One region of the Colwellia sp. BRX10-1 genome, then DNA from elsewhere that is predicted to be linked to it. Evidence: predicted binding sites of a transcription regulator. Region 1 holds the regulator's gene; each other region holds the start of a gene.
The links. Region 1 encodes NrdR, which represses ribonucleotide reductase genes. Its sites were predicted from a motif close to AAACACNANATNTNGTGTTT; they were not measured.
Positions count from the first base shown of each region.

Region 2: the regulator NrdR is predicted to act here: its motif matches at 1,358-1,377, upstream of H4J75_RS07410 (adenosylcobalamin-dependent ribonucleoside-diphosphate reductase).
Region 3: the regulator NrdR is predicted to act here: its motif matches at 4,024-4,043, upstream of nrdA (class 1a ribonucleoside-diphosphate reductase subunit alpha).

Region 1 covers NZ_JACGWC010000029.1:15,331-21,970, forward strand. The annotation lists gene H4J75_RS17170 (hypothetical protein) at 1-327, shown strand, start outside; gene glyA (serine hydroxymethyltransferase) at 634-1,890, shown strand; gene nrdR (transcriptional regulator NrdR) at 2,120-2,575, shown strand; gene ribD (bifunctional diaminohydroxyphosphoribosylaminopyrimidine deaminase/5-amino-6-(5-phosphoribosylamino)uracil reductase RibD) at 2,576-3,712, shown strand; gene H4J75_RS17190 (riboflavin synthase) at 3,768-4,433, shown strand; gene ribBA (bifunctional 3,4-dihydroxy-2-butanone-4-phosphate synthase/GTP cyclohydrolase II) at 4,516-5,625, shown strand; gene H4J75_RS17200 (TonB-dependent siderophore receptor) at 5,696-6,640, opposite strand, start outside.
Region 2 covers NZ_JACGWC010000006.1:67,737-74,376, reverse strand. The annotation lists gene H4J75_RS07410 (adenosylcobalamin-dependent ribonucleoside-diphosphate reductase) at 1-1,294, opposite strand, end outside; gene zapE (cell division protein ZapE) at 1,500-2,615, opposite strand; gene H4J75_RS07400 (YhcB family protein) at 2,792-3,247, shown strand; gene H4J75_RS07395 (Do family serine endopeptidase) at 3,339-4,694, shown strand; gene H4J75_RS07390 (trypsin-like peptidase domain-containing protein) at 4,821-5,870, shown strand; gene H4J75_RS07385 (diguanylate cyclase domain-containing protein) at 6,037-6,640, opposite strand, start outside.
Region 3 covers NZ_JACGWC010000013.1:73,361-80,000, reverse strand. The annotation lists gene H4J75_RS12110 (NADP-dependent oxidoreductase) at 1-454, opposite strand, end outside; gene H4J75_RS12105 (iron-containing alcohol dehydrogenase) at 594-1,751, opposite strand; gene H4J75_RS12100 (type 1 glutamine amidotransferase domain-containing protein) at 1,828-2,514, opposite strand; gene H4J75_RS12095 (LysR family transcriptional regulator) at 2,694-3,605, shown strand; gene nrdA (class 1a ribonucleoside-diphosphate reductase subunit alpha) at 4,183-6,456, shown strand; gene nrdB (class Ia ribonucleoside-diphosphate reductase subunit beta) at 6,591-6,640, shown strand, end outside.

The sequences.
Region 1 (6,640 bases):
TCCATTATTTTTGTAATATTTGCCATTAAAGCTCGTTTATCGGCATGGAAAATAAATTGTGGAAGTCCTGATAAAGCAATTGAACATGCCATTCTCGGTTGTCAGTCGTCTATTAGCTACATCAAGTTAATAAAGTTCTCTTGTCTCATTATTGGGCCCTTTGCCAATTGGTATGTTTTTGCTGTCACCGAGCAATTAGAAAAATCGCCCATTGTTGGTCTAGCTATTTTGAATATATTTCTGGTGAGTATTTGGCTTGTCAGTCAGTCTTTTTATATAAAAAGGCAAGAAGAGTTAAAACAACTAAATGATATTTTAATAAAATAAATATTGGTTATTTCTTAATAAGATAGATTATATTTTGTTTTTCTGCTTTATTTCTGTTTTAAATTTCTTGTTATTGCTTTTTTTCTTCGTTATATTCTATTTGCTGTTAACGTTGATCAAAGCTGTAAAAGTTTTTATCGATAATAACAGCAACACTCTTGGCATATTAGATTACTAAATGAGCTAAAGCTTGTACCTTTATCCGTGTACAACTGAGCTGATTTCAGGCAATATACGCCGCATAAATTTTGCTATCCATTAGACAATTGTCTGTAACAGCTAAGGCTGAATAATTGAGGAAAAACCATGTTTACACGTGATATGAATATTGCTGATTTTGACCCGGAACTTTATCAAGCGATGAGCAATGAGAAAGTTCGCCAAGAAGAGCACATCGAACTTATTGCTTCAGAAAATTACTGTAGCCCGCGTGTTCTTGAAGCACAAGGTTCTCAATTAACTAATAAATATGCTGAAGGTTACCCAGGCAAACGTTACTACGGTGGTTGTGAATTCGTAGATATCGCTGAGCAATTAGCCATAGACCGTGCAAAAGAATTATTTGGCGCAACTTACGCGAACGTGCAACCTCATGCTGGTTCTCAAGCTAATGCTGCAGTTTTTCAAGCGCTTGTTACTCCAGGTGGTAAAGTGTTAGGAATGAGTTTAGCGCACGGTGGTCATTTAACGCATGGTTCTCATGTTAGTTTTTCTGGCAAGTCTTACGAAGCATTTCAATACGGTCTTCACCCAGAAACAGGTGACATAGATTACGAAGAAATGGAACGTTTAGCACAAGAACATAAACCAGAAATGATCATTGGTGGTTTTTCTGCTTTCTCTGGTGTTGTTGATTGGGCACGTATGCGTAAAATCGCAGACGGTGTTGGCGCATACTTTTTCGTTGATATGGCTCATGTTGCTGGTTTAATTGCCGCCGGTTTATATCCAAACCCAGTGCCACATGCGCATGTTGTTACTACAACTACTCATAAAACATTAGCCGGTCCTCGTGGTGGTTTAATTATTTCGGGTTGTGATGACGAAGCTATCTATAAAAAATTAAACTCTGCTGTTTTCCCAGGTGGCCAAGGTGGCCCATTAATGCACATTATTGCAGCTAAAGCGGTTGCATTTAAAGAAGCATTAGAGCCTGAGTTTAAAGTTTATCAACAGAATGTTTTAGACAATGCTAAAGCTATGGTTGCTGTTCTTCAGGAACGCGGTTACAAAGTTGTTTCTAACGGCACTGAAAACCACTTATTGTTACTTGACTTAATTGATAAAGATATTACAGGTAAAGATGCTGATGCTGCATTAGGCCGTGCCCATATTACGGTAAATAAAAACTCAGTACCTAACGACCCACGTTCTCCGTTTGTAACTTCTGGTTTACGTTTAGGTACTCCGGCTATTACGCGTCGTGGTTTTGGCGTTGTTGAAACTCAAGCATTAACGGGTTGGATTTGTGATATTTTAGACGATATCAACAATGAACAGACGGTTACTGATGTTAAAGCCAGTGTTAAAGAACTTTGTTCACGCTTCCCTGTATACGCGTAAATTAAGCTAACGACTTTAGTGTCTTAAGCGATATAGCTGTGGCACTTAAAGTCTAATGGGAAAAGCTATAAATAAGTTAATGTAACAATAGCTTAATTAGACTAAAATGGCCGCATTAGCGGCCATTATTGTTTCTGTCAATTAAACAGAGCTATGTGTCGAAAGTACCGAGTCCATTAAGATAAAAATATACTTATTGGGATTGGTATAACCTTTTTTGGAGCTTTCCATGTATTGTCCTTTTTGTAGAGCCTTAGATACCAAAGTCATTGACTCTCGTTTGGTCTCTGACGGTCATCAAGTTCGCCGTCGCCGCGAATGTCTAGCCTGTCATGAGCGCTACACTACCTTTGAAACTGCTGAGTTAGTTATGCCACGTATTATTAAAAATGATGGTTCACGTGAGCCTTTCAATGAAGATAAAATGCGTAATGGTTTAGTGCGAGCACTCGAAAAACGTCCGGTGAGTGTCGAGCAAGTCGAACTATCGATTAATAAAGTCAAATCAAAGCTACGTGCCACTGGTGAGCGAGAAGTATCGAGTGAGTTGCTTGGTAATATCATCATGGAACAATTAAAAGAATTAGATAAAGTCGCTTATGTGCGTTTTGCCTCGGTTTATCGCTCTTTTGAAGATATTCGCGAATTTAGTGAAGAAATTGCGCGCTTAGGTAATGAAAAATAGATGAAAGAATTTTCAGCCGAAGATTACCGTTTTATGCAACGGGCTATAATGCTTGCCAAACAAGGACATTATACCACCTCGCCTAATCCGCGCGTTGGTTGTGTTTTGGTAAAAGATGGTAAAATTGTCGGAGAAGGTTTTCATCAAAAAGCGGGTGAAGGCCATGCTGAAGTTAACGCGTTAGCAATGGCGGGTAAAAATGCGCAAGGTGCAACCGCTTATGTAACACTTGAGCCGTGTAGTCATTATGGGTTAACGCCACCCTGTGCTAAAGGACTTATTCTTGCCGGTATTAAACATGTCATAGCGGCGATGGTTGATCCAAATCCTAAAGTTGCTGGTAATGGTTTAAAAATGTTAGCACAAGCGGAAATATCTTCGCAACACGGTTTGTTAAGACAAGCGGCTGAAGATTTAAATGTTGGTTTTATCAAACAAATGACCACAGGTTTGCCCTACGTCCGTTGTAAATTAGCGGCGAGTTTAGATGGAAAAACCGCGATGAAAAATGGTGAAAGTAAATGGATTACTTCGCCTCAAGCTCGACAAGATGTTCAGCGTTTACGCGCACAAAGTTGTGCGATTATCAGTGGTGCTGACAGTATATTAACCGATAATGCAAAAATGACGGTACGTTGGTCTGAGCTAGGGGAATTAAAAGATAGTTATCAAGAGGAAGACGTTAGGCAACCGATAAGAGTGATTATAGATACAAAAAATCGCTTAACGCCTAACTTAGCTTTATTTAATGAGCACAGCCCAATAATTTTAATTCGTCGTACCATTGAAAACATTCATCAATGGCCTCATTTTGTAAAGCAGGTGGTTTTACCTGTAGTCAATACATTAGCTAATGAACAACAGATTGACTTACATGCATTACTTCAATATTTAGCTAAGCTAAATTTAAATGATGTACTCATTGAGTCAGGTGCTCGATTAGCGGGTGCTTTTATTGAACAAAATTTAGTCGATGAATTGATTTTATATCAAGCCCCTAAATTGATGGGTGCAGACAGTAAAAGCTTAGTGAATATGACAAGCATTGAAAGCTTGAGCCAAGCAAAAGAACTAAATATAATTGATTTACGTATGATCGGCAAAGATATCCGTATTATTGCTAAACTTTTACCGTAAAATTTTAGTATGGTGTTGAGTTTTACTTGACCTAAAAATGACTTAAAGAGTGATTATGTTCACAGGAATAATTGAAGCAGTTGGTAGCATTCAAGCGATAAACATTACTGGACAGGGTGCAAGAATTGTTATTTCCACCGGTTTATTAGATATGAGTGATGTTAAATTAGGTGATTCAATAGCGACCAATGGCATTTGTTTAACCGTTGTCGCTTTTGACTCATCAACTTATAGTGCCGATGTTTCTAATGAAACCTTACAGCGTACTGGCTTTGTTGATTATCAAACAGGGCAGGCTGTTAATTTAGAAAAAGCCATGTTACCCACCACTCGTTTTGGCGGACATATGGTGTCTGGCCATGTCGATGCTGTGGTTGTAATAACCTCGATTGAACATAATGGTAATAGCCTAGAATACTGGCTTGAAATGCCAAGTGATTTAGCGCCATACATTGCCGAAAAAGGCTCTATCACAATTGACGGCACGAGCTTAACAGTTAACAGTGTCACCGATGATAAATTTCGTCTAACGATCGTTCCTCACACTAACGCGCAAACCATTATTGCTCAATATAAAGCGGGCACTAAAGTCAATTTAGAAGTTGACTTAATCGCCCGTTATATCGAAAGGCTATTAACAAAAAAAGCCGCTAGCACGGCCGAGCACCATAGTTCTGGTGTGACTCATGAACTATTAGCACGTAACGGTTTTATGAAGTAAACAAACAAGGTGGCGTTTGTATATCAAGCGCACTATTGTATTCCTCAAAATTATGAAAAAAAATTAAATAAAAGAGATGATCATGAATTTAAATACCCCACAAGAAATTATTGACGATATTGCTCAAGGTAAAATGGTCATTTTGATGGACGATGAAGACAGAGAAAATGAAGGTGACTTCATTATGGCTGCTGAAAAAGTAACCCCCGAAGCCATTAATTTTATGGCGACTCACGGTCGTGGTTTAATTTGTATGCCGATGACGGTTGAAAAATGCCAGCAGCTCAAGTTACCTTTGATGGTTGAAAAAAATGACGCTCAATTTAGCACTAATTTTACTGTGTCAATTGAGGCCGCTCAAGGAGTAACTACCGGGATTTCTGCTGGCGATCGTGCAACGACTGTATTAGCTGCTGTTGCCAAAGATGCTAATCATTTAAGTATTGTTCAGCCGGGGCATATTTTTCCATTAATAGCCAAAGATGGAGGTGTATTAAATCGCGCAGGCCATACGGAAGCTGGAACCGATTTAGCGCGTTTAGCGGGTTTAGAGCCTGCCGCCGTTATTGTTGAAATACTCAATGAAGACGGTACTATGGCGCGCCGCCCAGACTTAGAAATTATTGCTGAAAAGCATGATTTAAAGATGGGCACCATTGCCGACTTAATTGAATATAGAAATGCTAATGAGACCACTATTGAACGTGTCTCTCAATGTAAGTTACCAACAGCCTTTGGAGAATTCGATTTAACAGTATTTAAAGACACCATTGATGGACAGGCGCACTTTGCCCTAACTAAAGGTGAGATTAAAGCTGACGAACCAACACTAGTTCGTGTTCATCTAGAAAATACCTTTAGAGATTTATTATTTAGCCAACGTGAGAGTGTTGCTCAATGGCCAATGGCTAATGCTTTAGAAAAAATTGCCAAAGAAGGCGGTGTTTTAGTACTTTTAGGTAAGCATGAATCTACTGCGGAGTTAATTTCTCAAGTTGAAAAGTATGCAAAAATTGATGCGGGTGAAGTTGTTAATGAAATAAAGCGTCATGTTGGCTCTCGTAACGTTGGCGTAGGCTCACAAATCCTTTCTAACTTAGGTGTTAGTAAGATGCGCTTGTTAAGTTCACAAACTAAGTATCATTCGTTATCAGGATTTGGTCTTGAAGTTGTTGAATATATAGCGGAATAATTAACGTTAGTCCGAGTTTGTTCATCTATAGAAATATTTTTATAGATGAACATTTAAGCTTGTGATTACGTTAAAATTGATAGCGATAACTCACTGATATTTCTCTGCCTTTTCCTGGTACTTCACCGTTAAATACTCTTGGGTCGAAGACAACATAATCTTTATCCAGTAAATTTTGCGCAATTAATGAAAGTTGCTGTTTTTTATCAAGCTCATAAGTGACTTTACCTGAAATTAAAAAATACTGTTTTTGTATAAAACGGACATCATTAATTGGAGGTAGTGTTACTTCATCTCGCCAAATACCATTAACATTGAATTTCCATTGTCCTGACTTATAGCTTAAATTGGCGCTACCAAAGTGTTTAAAACTCTCGTTAATGGGGTCATCAAAGAGATGGGTGTAATTGATTGAAAAACGTAATTTTGGCGTTAATTCAACACTGGCACTGCTTTCCAAACCACTAATTTCCATATCAACATGGTTAACAAAAGTAAATTGTGCGTCGCCATCGTCAGGAACCTTATTTATAAAGTCTCGTAAATCATTATGAAAAAAGACCAGTTCACTGGAAAAATCATTATGTTGATATATCCAAACGAGCTCTGTTGTTTTGACAAACTCTGAGGATAAATTAGGGTTGCCGTTAGTCACACTGTCATTTGAATAAAGTTCGTTGTTTACCGGAGTACGAAATGACTCACCATATTGCAGTTTTAAGCTATGGTTTTTATTGGCTTGCCAAACGGCTGCGGCACGCGGTGACAGTTTATGATCAATATCTATCACATTGTCATACCTAGCCCCTAAAAATAAACTAATATTATTGGCGACTTGCCACTTGAGTTGACTGTAAATTCCATGCATTTCTTGGGCTTGGTTTAACGCTTTTGTTTCAGGCATCACAGCGATAGCGACAATTTTGTCGAGATAGTTTTCATCACTAACGATAATCCGCTCTTGCTGATAATCATAGTAAGTGACGGCGTTACCCGATTGAAATTGATTAGCGCG
Region 2 (6,640 bases), on a different contig from region 1:
AAAATTTTGATACTTTGTCAGTAAAAGCCAGGGCTTCAGGACTATTATAAGGTATTTTTAATAATGTCAGAGCTGAGCCTAATCCTAAGTACCCCATACCATGACGGCGCTTACTTTGAATTTCTTGCTGTTGTTCAGGCAGTGGTAAGCCATTAATTTCTACTACGTTGTCGAGCATGCGGGTAAAAACTTTAATAACTTCGCGGTATTTATCCCAATTAAATTTCGCACTAGAAGTGAAAGGTTGCTCAACAAATTTAACTAAATTTACTGAACCCAGCAGACAAGCACCGTTGGGCGGTAATATTTGTTCGCCGCAGGGATTACTTGCACGTAGTTTTTCACAAAACCAGTTGTTATTCATTTCGTTAGCATGGTCAATGAGTAAAAAACCTGGTTCAGCATAGTCAAATGTATTGCTCATTATCATATCCCACAGCCTAACAGCTGGTATCGTGCTATAAATTTTACAGGCGATTTTACCTTCATGATTCAATACATAATTATGTTTTTTAATATAAGCGTTATCAAAATAATTCTCTTTGAAGAGTATTTTATCCCGATCGGTGATAGCGATATCATCGGCAAGTAACTCTTGGTGAGAAATAGGAAAATTGAGTAACCAGTCTTGTTGATTTTTTACAGCAGCAATAAATTCATCACTGATCAGTAGTGATAAATTAAATTGCCGTAACCGACCATCCTCGCGCTTCGCTAAAATAAAACGTTTAACATCAGGGTGAGAGATATCAAAAACCCCCATTTGCGCACCACGCCGCCCGCCGGCAGAACTAATGGTAAAACACATTTTATCGAAGATATCCATGAACGACAGTGGACCTGAAGTTGTGGCACCGGCGCCAGCAACAAAGGCACCACTAGGTCTTAAAGTTGAGAATTCATAACCAATACCACACCCCGCCTTTAACGTTAGGCCTGCTTGGTGCACCGCAGTTAATATACCCGTCATTGAATCGTCGATAGTGCCTGAAACCGTGCAGTTTATTGTTGATGTGGCGGGCTTAAATTTTTTGGCACCTGCATTTGATATTATTCGTCCCGCAGGATAGGCGCCACATTCCATCGCCCAAACAAATTTCTCGTACCACTTTTTCTTATCTTTATTTTCTATATCCGCGAGCGCTAAGGCAACTCGATGAAATGTTTCTGAAATAGTATTCTCTTGCGGGTGGCCATGTTTGTCTTTTAAGCGGTATTTTTTATCCCAAATATCAACTGAAGCGGCTTGTAATTTAATACTTGTCGCTAAGCCTGGTGAAAAAGCGTTTGTCATCAGCATTCCTTTATCATTTTATTTTTGGTGTATATTACCTATAAAAATAAATGACAAAAGCCAAAGCACTACATATTGCGATCAAGATCAATAAACAACACAACATATAGCTAGTTAGCGTAATAACGCTAAAGTTGGCATAAAAAAATGCCGATCGTTAAATCGGCATTTTTATAATTATCTTTAAGTAAGTTTTACTATCTCACTAAGGTAAGTGCTTACTTGCTAAATAATCATGTGACTGCATTTCTTGTAAACGACTTAAACAACGTTTGAACTCAAATTCCAAACCGCCGTGGCTGTATAAATTTTCCATTTCGACTTCAGCAGAAATAATTAATTTTACATTACGTTCATAAAATTCATCAACCAAGGCAATAAATCGACGGGCCGCATCTTCACGATCGACACTCATTTGTTTAACATTTGCTAATAATACCGTGTGATACAAACGACTTATCTCCATATAGTCAGTTTGACTACGTGCGGATTCACACAACACCGAAAAGTCAAAGTGCACAATACCGTCTGACTCTTCAATCGCCGATAATGAGCGATTATTTATTTTAACGTCAACATCTTTCTTACCTGGTTTGACCGACAATTGAATAAAATATTGCGCCAGGTTTTCACTTGCCTCTGCATCAAGTGGAGCATGGTAAATCTCGGCTTGCTCTAGGGTTCGCAAACGGTAATCAATACCGCTATCGACATTTACCACATCACAATGTTTATTGATGAGTTTAATAGCTGGTAAAAAACGTTCGCGTTGCAAACCATTTCGGTACAGACCGTCAGGTATAATATTTGACGTTGCCACTAAAGTAACATTATGTGCAAATAATTCTTCAAACAAAGCGCCAAGGATCATTGCATCGGTAATGTCGGAAACAAAAAATTCATCAAAACAAATAATACAGGTTTCATCAGCAAAACGTTTGGCAATTATTTTCAATGGGTCAGCTTGCCCGGTTAATGTTTTTAATTCTTGATGAACACGGTGCATAAAGCGATGAAAGTGAACACGCATTTTATTTTCAAAAGGCAAACAATCATAAAATGTATCAACTAAATAAGTTTTCCCTCGACCAACGCCACCCCAAAAATAAAGTCCTTGTATGGTTTTGGTTTCAGATGAGGCAACAATGCGCTTCCAGCGATTAAGCACCTTCTTAAATCCTTCAACGGGTAAGGGTTTATTTTGAAGATCTTCATAGAGACGCTGTAAGTTTTTTACCGCATTTTCCTGCGCATCGTCATGTAAAAAATCATCACGAGTTAAATCTTCATTATACTTATCTAGAGGTGAAAGCTTGATCATTTATTGGCCACTTATATTTTGTTTCACAAAGTCTTTACAGGACTAATGAAATATTTTCTTGAAATTAACAAATTCGCAATCATATTCATTAGGTAAGCGCGAACAGAAGCGCTATTATACAAAATAAGTTCCTATATTTTTACTAATTTTATTGAATATAACGAGGGTTTGACACTATGGATATAGTTTTAGCAATTTTTCTTTTATTAGTTGGTGCGGCAATAGGTTTTGTTGCTAGTCGTTTTTTATCTGCATCAGTCCAAGACAACCAGAAACTTAGTGAACGCGTTAGTAATAGTGAAGCCGCTTTAGCGCAATATAAACTCGATGTTGCAGAACATTTAGATGATTCAACAATACTTTTGGACAAAATGAATAGCACTTGCCAAACAGCCATGTTGCAAATGGAAAAAAGTACGCAGTTATTAAAACAAGCAACACCTTCAGACGTTGATGGCATGCCTTTTTTCTCAAAAGAAACACAAGAACAACTTGCACAAACCGTATCATTACGTCACAGCCGAGCCGAACGTAAGAGTGAAGAAACAAGCACAGAACCACCACTTGACTACTCAGGTCAAGCGAGTGGACTTTTTGCCGACAAGAAACAAAGTGTTACAAATGTAGGCTAATGTTCTTTGGAACTAACGCACACAGCATAGGTCTTTAGTTAAGTATAAAATTACATTAATCATTTATGTTTATAAGAAGGTTGTCTCTTTTATGAAAAAACTGTCTGTTTTAGCAACAAGTATTCTTCTTTCCGGCTCTATTGCCGTGGCAAGTTTGCCCGTCCAAGCCAATTTACCTTTTTCCGTTAGTGGTCAACAGTTGCCAAGTTTAGCGCCGATGCTAGAGAAGGTTACTCCGGGTGTCGTGCTAATTTCGGTTACCGGTACCCACGAAGATAAATCTAAAGTACCAGATGCTTTAAAGTTTTTCTTTGGTAATCCTCAACAAAACCAAGCAAGAAAACGTGAATTTCGAGGTTTAGGCTCAGGGGTCATTATTGATGCTGCACAAGGCTACATAGTTACTAATAATCATGTCATCAATGAAGCTGATGAAATTCAAATAACGTTAAAAGACGGTCGTCAAATCACCGCCAAGAGAATTGGCTCCGATGCCAGTAGTGATATCGCTTTACTACAAATAGACGCTGAAGATTTAATTGAAGTAAAATTAGCTGACTCAGATGATATACGAGTTGGAGACTTTGCTGTTGCCATTGGTAGCCCTTTTGGTTTAGGTCAAACCGTCACTTCAGGTATTATAAGTGCTTTAGGACGTAGCGGATTAAACGCGCAGAATTACGAAGACTTTATTCAAACTGATGCTGCTATTAACAGCGGTAATTCAGGTGGCGCACTCATTAACTTACACGGTAAACTTGTTGGCATTAATACGGCGATATTAGGCCCTAATGGTGGCAATGTGGGTATTGGCTTTGCCATACCCAGTAATATGGTCGATAACATTGTTAGACAATTGATTGAGTTTGGCGAAGTTCGCCGCGGTGTACTTGGCGTGTTAGGCCGAAGTGTCAATGGTGAAATCGCCAAGGCACTAGAACTCGAGTCGAGCCAAGGTGGCTTTATCGAGCAAGTCGTTGCTGATTCTGCTGCTGCCGATGCCGGTATTGAGTCCGGTGATGTTATTACCAAAGTGAACGGAAAAGTGGTGAAAACGTTTGCCGCCATTCGAGGAAAGATTGGCTCGATTGGCGCAGGCAAGTCTGTTGAATTAACGGTCATCAAAAAAGACGGCTCAGAAAAGACTTATGACGTTACGCTTAAAAAACAAGAAACAGCAAAAGTAGAGGCCGCAAGCATTCACAGAATGTTAGATGGCGCTGAACTTGAAAATAGTACGAATGATCAAGGTATTGATATTAAGTCAGTCGAAGAAGAAAGTCCCGCCGCCGCTATTGGTTTACAAAGAGGTGACGTGATCAGCGGAATAAACCGCACGCGTATAAAGTCTATAGGTGAATTACGCAGTTACTTAAATGATAACAAAGGGGTTTTTGCGCTCAATATTGTCAGGGGTAATAGCACATTATTTTTAATGATCCGCTAACACCGCAAGGGTGATAATGGACTTATCTAAAGGCTCTTTATGAGCCTTTTTTATTTTTCAAACTATAAGATTAAAGCAGACCTATGCTATGCTAGCGATATTAAACACTCATCATAAAAATTAATTTTGAACATAATAAACCTAATAAAATACATTGTTCGTCCAGCCAGTTATGGCGTGATGTTAGCTGTCACTTTACTTCTATTAGTGCCAGAGTTACGCAACAACACTTTGCAAGTACTACAAAACAATCAACCACAACAACAACCATTATCTTATGCAAAAGCAGTAAGTACCGCCAGTCCTGCTGTTGTTAACATCTATTCAGAAGATATAAGCACTAGCCCTGTCTATGGTGCAAAAGCGAGAAGATCTACCCGCTTAGGTTCAGGGGTTATTATGGATTCTAACGGATATATATTAACTAATTTTCACGTCGTACAAAATGCTGATTTAATTAATGTTGATCTGCAAAATGGCCAACGTTTTCCTGCAGAACTTATTGGTTATGATACTTATACTGATTTAGCCGTCCTTAAAGTAGACACAGCGAACCTACCGGTTATTCCACAAAGAGCTGATTTACAATCACTTGCTGGTGATGTGGTTTTAGCGATAGGTAATCCACTAAATTTAGGACAAACAGTGACTCAAGGCGTGATAAGTGCCACAGGTCGTAGCGGTTTAAGTGTCATTAATTATTTAGAATTATTACAGATGGACGCGGCCATTAATGATGGTAATTCCGGCGGCGCGCTTATCAATACTAATGGCGAGCTGGTAGGTATTAATTCAAGAAAGTTCATTGATACAGAAAGGAATATTCAGGGAATATTTTTCGCCGTTCCTTATTCACTCGCCCATAAAGTGATGAGAAAAATAATTGCTAATGGTCGGGTCATACGTGGCTACTTAGGCGTAAGTATCAACTCGCTACCAAACAACTTTAAAGGTTTTACTATTGCTGGCGTTGAAAAGAACAGCCCTGCCTTTAGAGCTGGCTTACAACCGGGTGATATCGTTTACCAGATTAATAATGTCGCCATTAGTTCATTTATACAAGCACAAGATATTGTGGCTGAAACTCAACCTGGCACCGTATTACCTTTTAAATTAATACGAAAGAAACAGTTAATAGAAGTATCTGTCACTATTTCTGAAAAGGCAAAAGATTAGCCAGTGATTAAATGATAATGCCAAATGTTTTTTATCTCTTGCGCCAAAAGTTAACAAAAATTTGGCGCTGTTGATAAATAATTTGCCTAGCTCGTTCAGCTCAGCTCAGCAAGACAGTGATTAAATTATAACGCCATGGGTGTTTTATCACTTGGCTAAAAATTAACTAACATCCGGCGCTGTTGATAAACAATTTGCCTAGTTCGTTCAGCTCAGCAAGACAGTATTGATTACGGCCATTGTTTTTCGCCTGATAGAGTAAACTGTCCGCTTTTTTCATAACATTAGCGACAACAACAGACTGAGACGACTTAACCACCACAGCACCAACACTGACTGTTAATTGTGGCGACACACTAGAATATTGATGTTTGATTTTTTTATCTTTGATCGCTTGAGCAATATTACTGAGCATAATTTCAGCGCCCGCTTTATCACAATCAGGTAAGATGAGCACAAATTCTTCACCACCATAGCGTGCGATAAAGTCTCGTGGTCTTACACAGATTTCACGAAGCGCCTGTCCAACTTGCCTTAAAGCAACATCGCCAGCGCCATGACCGTAGCCATCATTATATTGTTTAAAGTAATCTATATCGAGAATTGCCACGAGTAAATTGGTATGCTCATATTTATTTGCTGCAACTTCATCTTTTAAAACAAGATCCATCTTACGCCGGTTATTAACCCCTGTTAAGGCGTCAATATGAGCAATTTCATCTAACATTTTACGTTGACGAATTAATTCTAAATGCATCATCACGCGAGCA
Region 3 (6,640 bases), on a different contig from region 1:
TTTCACCTGCTTTTGGTTGACCGATATCCAATAAACCCATGTAAGCCGTTAGCCCAGGCATACCCAAAACACCTAAGGCATGAGACGGGTTAACCATATCATTATCAAGCTTGAGCAATTCACTACCATGAATAACGCTATAATCCTGCCAGCCACCAAAAGCGACAACCCAATCACCTTTTGTGTAATCATTGTGATTTGACTCTTCTACTCGACAAACACTTCCACCCACCATCACTGCATTTAAAGCGACGGGATCGGCATAAGACTTAGCATCATTCATTCGCCCTCGCATATAAGGGTCGAGTGAAAGAAAAACCGTACGAAGTAATACTTCGTTAGCTTGAGGGATGGGTTTATTACTAGTAACGAGATTGAAGTTTTCTGCTTTTGGCGCGCCAACGGGTCTTGATGCTAGCACCATTTGGCGATTGATATCTGTTGTTTGAGTCATAAGAGTTACTCCTGTAAAGAGCCAGTAAAAGCGCTAAGTGTGTTGGGATTAAAAAAGGCCAATATAAGAGAAATATATCGACCTTTTATGAATAAGGGCAGCGTGTCAATTAAACAAGCCACTCATTTTTATTTTATCTTTACAAAGCTTGCGTTAAAATCTCTCGGCTTATTGCTAGAGTAATATCACTGTTTTCACCTAGTGCTGTCATGCCATGTTGCTCTAATCGTTCGACAAGGGAATCAATATCAGCGCTACCAAGATCAACGTGAGATAAGCGCGTTGGTACCTGCATCTTTTCAAAAAACTCTTCTGTTAAACGGATAGCTTGATCAATACGTGCATTATCATCACCTTCAGTTATCTGCCAAACACGTGTTGCATATTGAAGTAATTTTTCACGCTTTTGCTCACGACGTACTTTCATCACGGCAGGTAACACAATAGATAAGGTTCGAGCGTGGTCAATACCAAAGGCACCTGTTAATTCATGGCCTATCATATGTGTTGACCAATCTTGTGGTACTCCAGCACCAATAAGACCGTTTAGTGCCATAGTGGCCGACCACATAATATTTGCTCTAACGTCTAAATCATCTTTAGTTGCCGGGGCTAAGGCTTTAGGTCCTTCTTCAATTAAGGTTTGTAATAAACCTTCACTGAACCTGTCTTGTACTTTGCCATTAACGCTGTAAGTTAAGTACTGTTCAATGGTATGAATAAAAGCATCAACAACACCATTACCAATTTGACGATCTGATAATGAGAAGGTCACACTTGGGTCTAACACCGCAAATAATGGACGCACTAAAGGACTAGAAAAAGGGAGCTTATTACCGTCTCGTGTTACCACTGAATTACCATTACTTTCTGAGCCAGTGGCAGGTAAAGTTAACACCGCGCCAATGGGTAAAGCTTTAGTGAACGCTTGCTGTTTGGCAAGAATATCCCAAGGGTCATCACCTTCAAATAATGCCGCAGCGGCAATAAATTTAGCGCCATCAACAACAGAGCCACCGCCAACAGCAAGTAAATAATCAATATTTTCAGCTTTGATGATCGTTTGCGCTTTCATTAAAGTGTCGTAAGTTGGGTTAGGTTCAATGCCTGAAAATTCAAAGTAAGTGTGCTCTTTAAGCGCATCAATAACTTGCTTATAAACACCATTACCTTTGATTGAACCTCCACCGTAAACAATGAGTACTCTTGCATCTAATGGTATTTCTTTTGAAATGGTTTGAATTTCTCCCGGCCCAAAATTAATTTTAGTTGGGTTTTGAAAATTAAAATTTAACATTTATATGTCCTTAAAGGTAAAGCGTTAAATCGATTAGCTAAACAGGTTAGCTAATCGAGTTGTCTGTTCTAAGTAACTATGCTGAAAGGTGAGTTAATAATTTTTCAGCGGCTAATGCCGAGCTAGCTGGGTTTTGACCGGTAATAATGAGGCCATCTTGAATTGCAAAGGCATGCCAATCTTGAGCCTTTTGGTATTCGCCGCCACGTTTAATCAATTCATCTTCTACTAAAAATGGCACAACTTCAGTTAGTTGAACCGCTTCTTCTTCACTGTTAGTAAAACCGGTTACGGCTTTGCCTTTAACAGCAAAATCACCAGAAGGTTGTTTTACATTTAACAAGGCAGCGCTTGCATGACAAACTGTTGCAACAGCTTTTCCGGCGTTAAGAAAGTTTTCAATCAAGGTAATTGAGTCAGTATTGTCGGTAAGATCCCATAATGGACCATGACCACCAGGATAAAACACTGCATCAAAGTCAGCTTCATTAACAGAAGCTAATATTAGCGTATTAGCGATTTTAGCTTGTGCTTCGCTATCTGCATCGTAACGGTCTGTCGCAGCTGTTTGAAAGTCTTCAAGTGTGCTGGTTGGGTCTATTGGTGCTTGTCCACCCTTAGGTGTTGCTAAAGTAACTTCGACACCAGCATCGATAAAAGCATAATAAGGGGCGGCAAATTCTTCAACCCAAAAACCGGTTTTTTGGCCTGTGTTACCAAGCTCATCATGTGAAGTAAGTACCATTAATATTTGTTTAGTCATTATCATTCATCCGTTTGGTTATATAAGTGAGTTTAGGTGTTCGTTTATTCAATGTAGCTAGTATATGCCTAAGAACAAAAATGAACAATGCAGATAAAACTGACATCATTGTATCAATAATTGATACAATGATTAGCAAAGTAAATGATTAACTGGTTATTACCTCAATAGGTGCTGTTATGGATATCTCATTTGAACAACTCAAAAGTATGGTTGTATTCGCTCAAGTCATTGAACAAGGTAGCTTAAGTGCAGCCGCTAAACATTTAGGACTATCAAGAGCAGTAGTAAGTTATCATTTGAAGAAGCTTGAAGCGCAGCTCGAGGTAAAGTTACTTAATCGTTCAACACGTGCGATTAACCTGACCGAAGCGGGTCAAGCCTATTATGAACGCTGTCGAGTTATTGCTGAGCAAGCCAGTGCCGCTAATCAGCAAATTGAAAATTTCAAAAATGAACCTATCGGCTTACTTAAAATAACGTGCCCGGTAAATGTTGGTTTGCAGACCGTTGTGCCGGCGCTGAACGAATTTAAAAAAATTTACCCCAAAATAGCACTCGATGTGATGTTAACTGATGAGGTCGTTAATATTATGAAAGAAGGTATCGATTTAGCGATTCGCGGTGCCCCCTTACCTGACTCTGGTTTACAAGCAACTAAACTGGCGACGCTACAAACATGCCTTTGTGGCGCACCTGAATATTTTCTGCAATTTGGCCGCCCCACTAAACCGGCTGATTTAAGCGACCACCAATGGGTTATTTATAAATTAACCTCTGGAGTGTTAACCTTGACTAAGGGCAGTCGTTCGTTCAGTGTCACCACAAAAGGCAGTATTAGTACCAATAATGCCGCCGCACGTACTGCCTTTGTTGAAGCAGGACATGGTCTGGGCCGTATTCCTATTTACGATGCTTGGCCAAAAATAAAAGCAGGCACTTTAGAAACAGTGCTAGATGATTATGCTTTTAGCGACATTAATGTCTTTGGTGTATTCCCGCCTGGTACAGCCAATTCCAAAAAGCTGCGCTTATTACTTAACTTCTTAAAAGAGTATTTCACCAGCCAAAGTATAATAAAAAAGCAATAACCCCACTTATTAATGTATATATTTTTGTGTGGACCAACCGCTCTTATGATCTACTAATAACTAGCGGATAAACTTTATACAAGTTGTCATCGTAACGCTTAACCTAAACAGTCTATATCAGCATTATTGTTCATTTAGTGCCCTTCCTGCTTAAAAAAAAGCAACGTGTTGTTTTTATTGGAAATTAAGTTTTAGCTGACAAAAACAACCAATAAACGGGTAATTTTATTTAAAAATAAATTACCCACAAAAATTAATTAAAATAAACGTTGCGTTTTTGTAATATCAAAAATAAAAAGCACTACTAAGTTAGTCGTTACTAACTGAACTTTTACTCTAAAGAAAGTTATTAAAAACTATGCTTTTTATCACTTGCAAAAACAGCCAAACCTCATTATCTTGTGATCAGTTTTTAGAAAACCCCTATATATAGTGTATTTGTTGTTCAGATGTTTTTTTGTGCTAATTTACATTTTAGGGAAATATAATACTGATAAGTGTTCACTTAACGTTTTCTTTAGTTGACAACGTTAGGTAAATAAAGCGACCAGCATAATTAATAAATGACAGGCTCTTCATGACTAATAATCTTTTTGTAAGTAAGCGTAACGGCAAAAAAGAACTCATCGATTTAGAAAAAATTCATCAAGTTATCACTTGGGCTGCTGAAGGCCTTGATAACGTTTCGGTGTCACAAGTTGAGTTGAAATCTCATATTCAATTCTACGACGGTATCAAGACTGCTGACATTCATGAAACTATCATTAAAGCCGCCGCTGATCTTATTTCAGAAGAGACACCTGATTATCAGTATTTATCAGCACGTTTGGCTATTTTTCATCTACGTAAAAAAGCCTACGGCCAATTTGAGCCGCCTAAATTATTTACCCATGTTGTTAGTATGGTAGAAAATGGTAAATATGATGAACATCTTCTAGCTGATTACAGCGAAGCAGAGTTTGAACAAATGGAAAAATTTCTTGTTCATCCTCGCGATTTAGACTTTAGTTACGCCGCAGTCAAACAATTAGAAGGTAAATACCTTGTCCAAAACCGGGTAACGGGTGAAATTTACGAAAGTGCTCAGTTTTTATATATCTTAGTGGCCGCTTGTTTATTTGCTAAATATCCTGTTGAAACACGTTTAAAATATGTTGAAGGTTTTTATCACGCGATTTCAACCTTCAAAATATCGTTACCTACACCTATTATGGCAGGGGTACGTACGCCTACTCGTCAATTTTCATCTTGTGTATTAATTGAATGTGGTGACAGTTTAGACTCAATAAACGCGGCTTCTAGCTCTATTGTTAAATATGTTTCACAACGAGCAGGCATTGGCATCAATGCTGGCCGTATTCGCGCTTTAGGTAGTTCGATACGTAATGGTGAAGCCTTTCATACCGGTTGTATTCCGTTTTTCAAGCATTTTCAAACGGCTGTTAAAAGTTGTTCACAAGGGGGAGTTCGAGGCGGCGCAGCTACGTTATTCTACCCACTTTGGCATTTAGAAGTTGAAAGCTTACTGGTCCTTAAAAATAACCGAGGTGTTGAAGAAAATCGTGTCCGTCATTTAGATTATGGCGTGCAATTCAATAAGCTTATGTACACACGCTTAATCAAAGGAGAGTCTATTACTCTCTTTAGCCCGAGCGATGTTCCTGGCCTTTATGATGCTTTTTTTGAAGACCAAGAGAAATTTGAAGCCTTGTATGTAAAATATGAAGCTGATGATTCAATTCGTAAAAAATGCATTAAAGCTATTGAGTTATTCACCTTATTTGCTCAAGAGCGTGCCAGCACAGGTCGAATTTATTTACAGAATGTTGATCACTGTAATACGCACAGCCCATTCGATCCGAAACAAGCACCAATACGCCAAAGTAATTTGTGTTTAGAGATTGCGCTACCGACACAACCAATGAATGATATTAATGATCCAAATGGCGAAATTGCCCTTTGTACTTTGTCAGCCTTTAACTTAGGCGCAATAGAAAGCTTAGATGAATTAGAAGGTTTATCAGACCTTGCAGTTCGAGCGCTTGATAGTTTACTTGATTATCAAAACTACCCGATGCCAGCTGCTTACAATGCCACTATAGGCAGAAGAACATTAGGTATAGGCGTAATAAACTATGCTTATTACTTAGCTAAAAACGGCGTGTATTATTCAAATGGCAGTGCTAACAATTTAACTCACCGTACCTTTGAAGCCATTCAATTTAATTTATTGAAAGCATCAAATGAATTAGCAAAAGAAAAAGGCGCTTGTCCTAAATTTAATGAGACACGTTTATCACAAGGTATTTTACCGATTGATACTTATAAAAAGACCATTGACGACATTACCGGTGAACCCCTTCATCTTGACTGGGAAACTTTGCGAGAGAGTATCAAGACACATGGCGTAAGAAATTCAACGGTTTCCGCGTTAATGCCATCTGAAACTTCATCACAAATTTCAAATGCTACAAATGGAATTGAACCACCAAGAGGTTTAATCAGTATAAAGGCTAGTAAAGATGGTGTTTTAAAACAGGTTGTACCTGAATATCAAAGATTAAAGGGTAACTATGAGTTACTTTGGAATATTCCAAATAACGAAGGTTACTTGCAGCTAGTGGGTATCATGCAGAAGTTTATTGACCAAACCATCTCTGCAAATACTAACTACGACCCTGCACGCTTTGAAGGCGGAAAAGTACCGGTGAAGCAAATCTTAAAGGATATTTTAACCGCTTATAAATTAGGCGTTAAAACCATGTATTACCATAACACCCGTGATGGTGCGTCTGAGAATATGCTCGGATTAGAAGAAGAAGACTGTGAAGGCGGCGCATGTAAAATTTAATTGTGCGCACAAAAAAAAGCTTCATTGTTTTTTAACAATGGAGCTTTGAGCATAATCAGTCATACCTATAATTTTTAAAAACAAAATTTCGATAACAGGCTGTGACTTCCATGCGTGTTATCAAGGAGTAATAGATGTCCTACACCACGTTTAATCAAGTTCCTAATAATGCGCTACTCGAGCC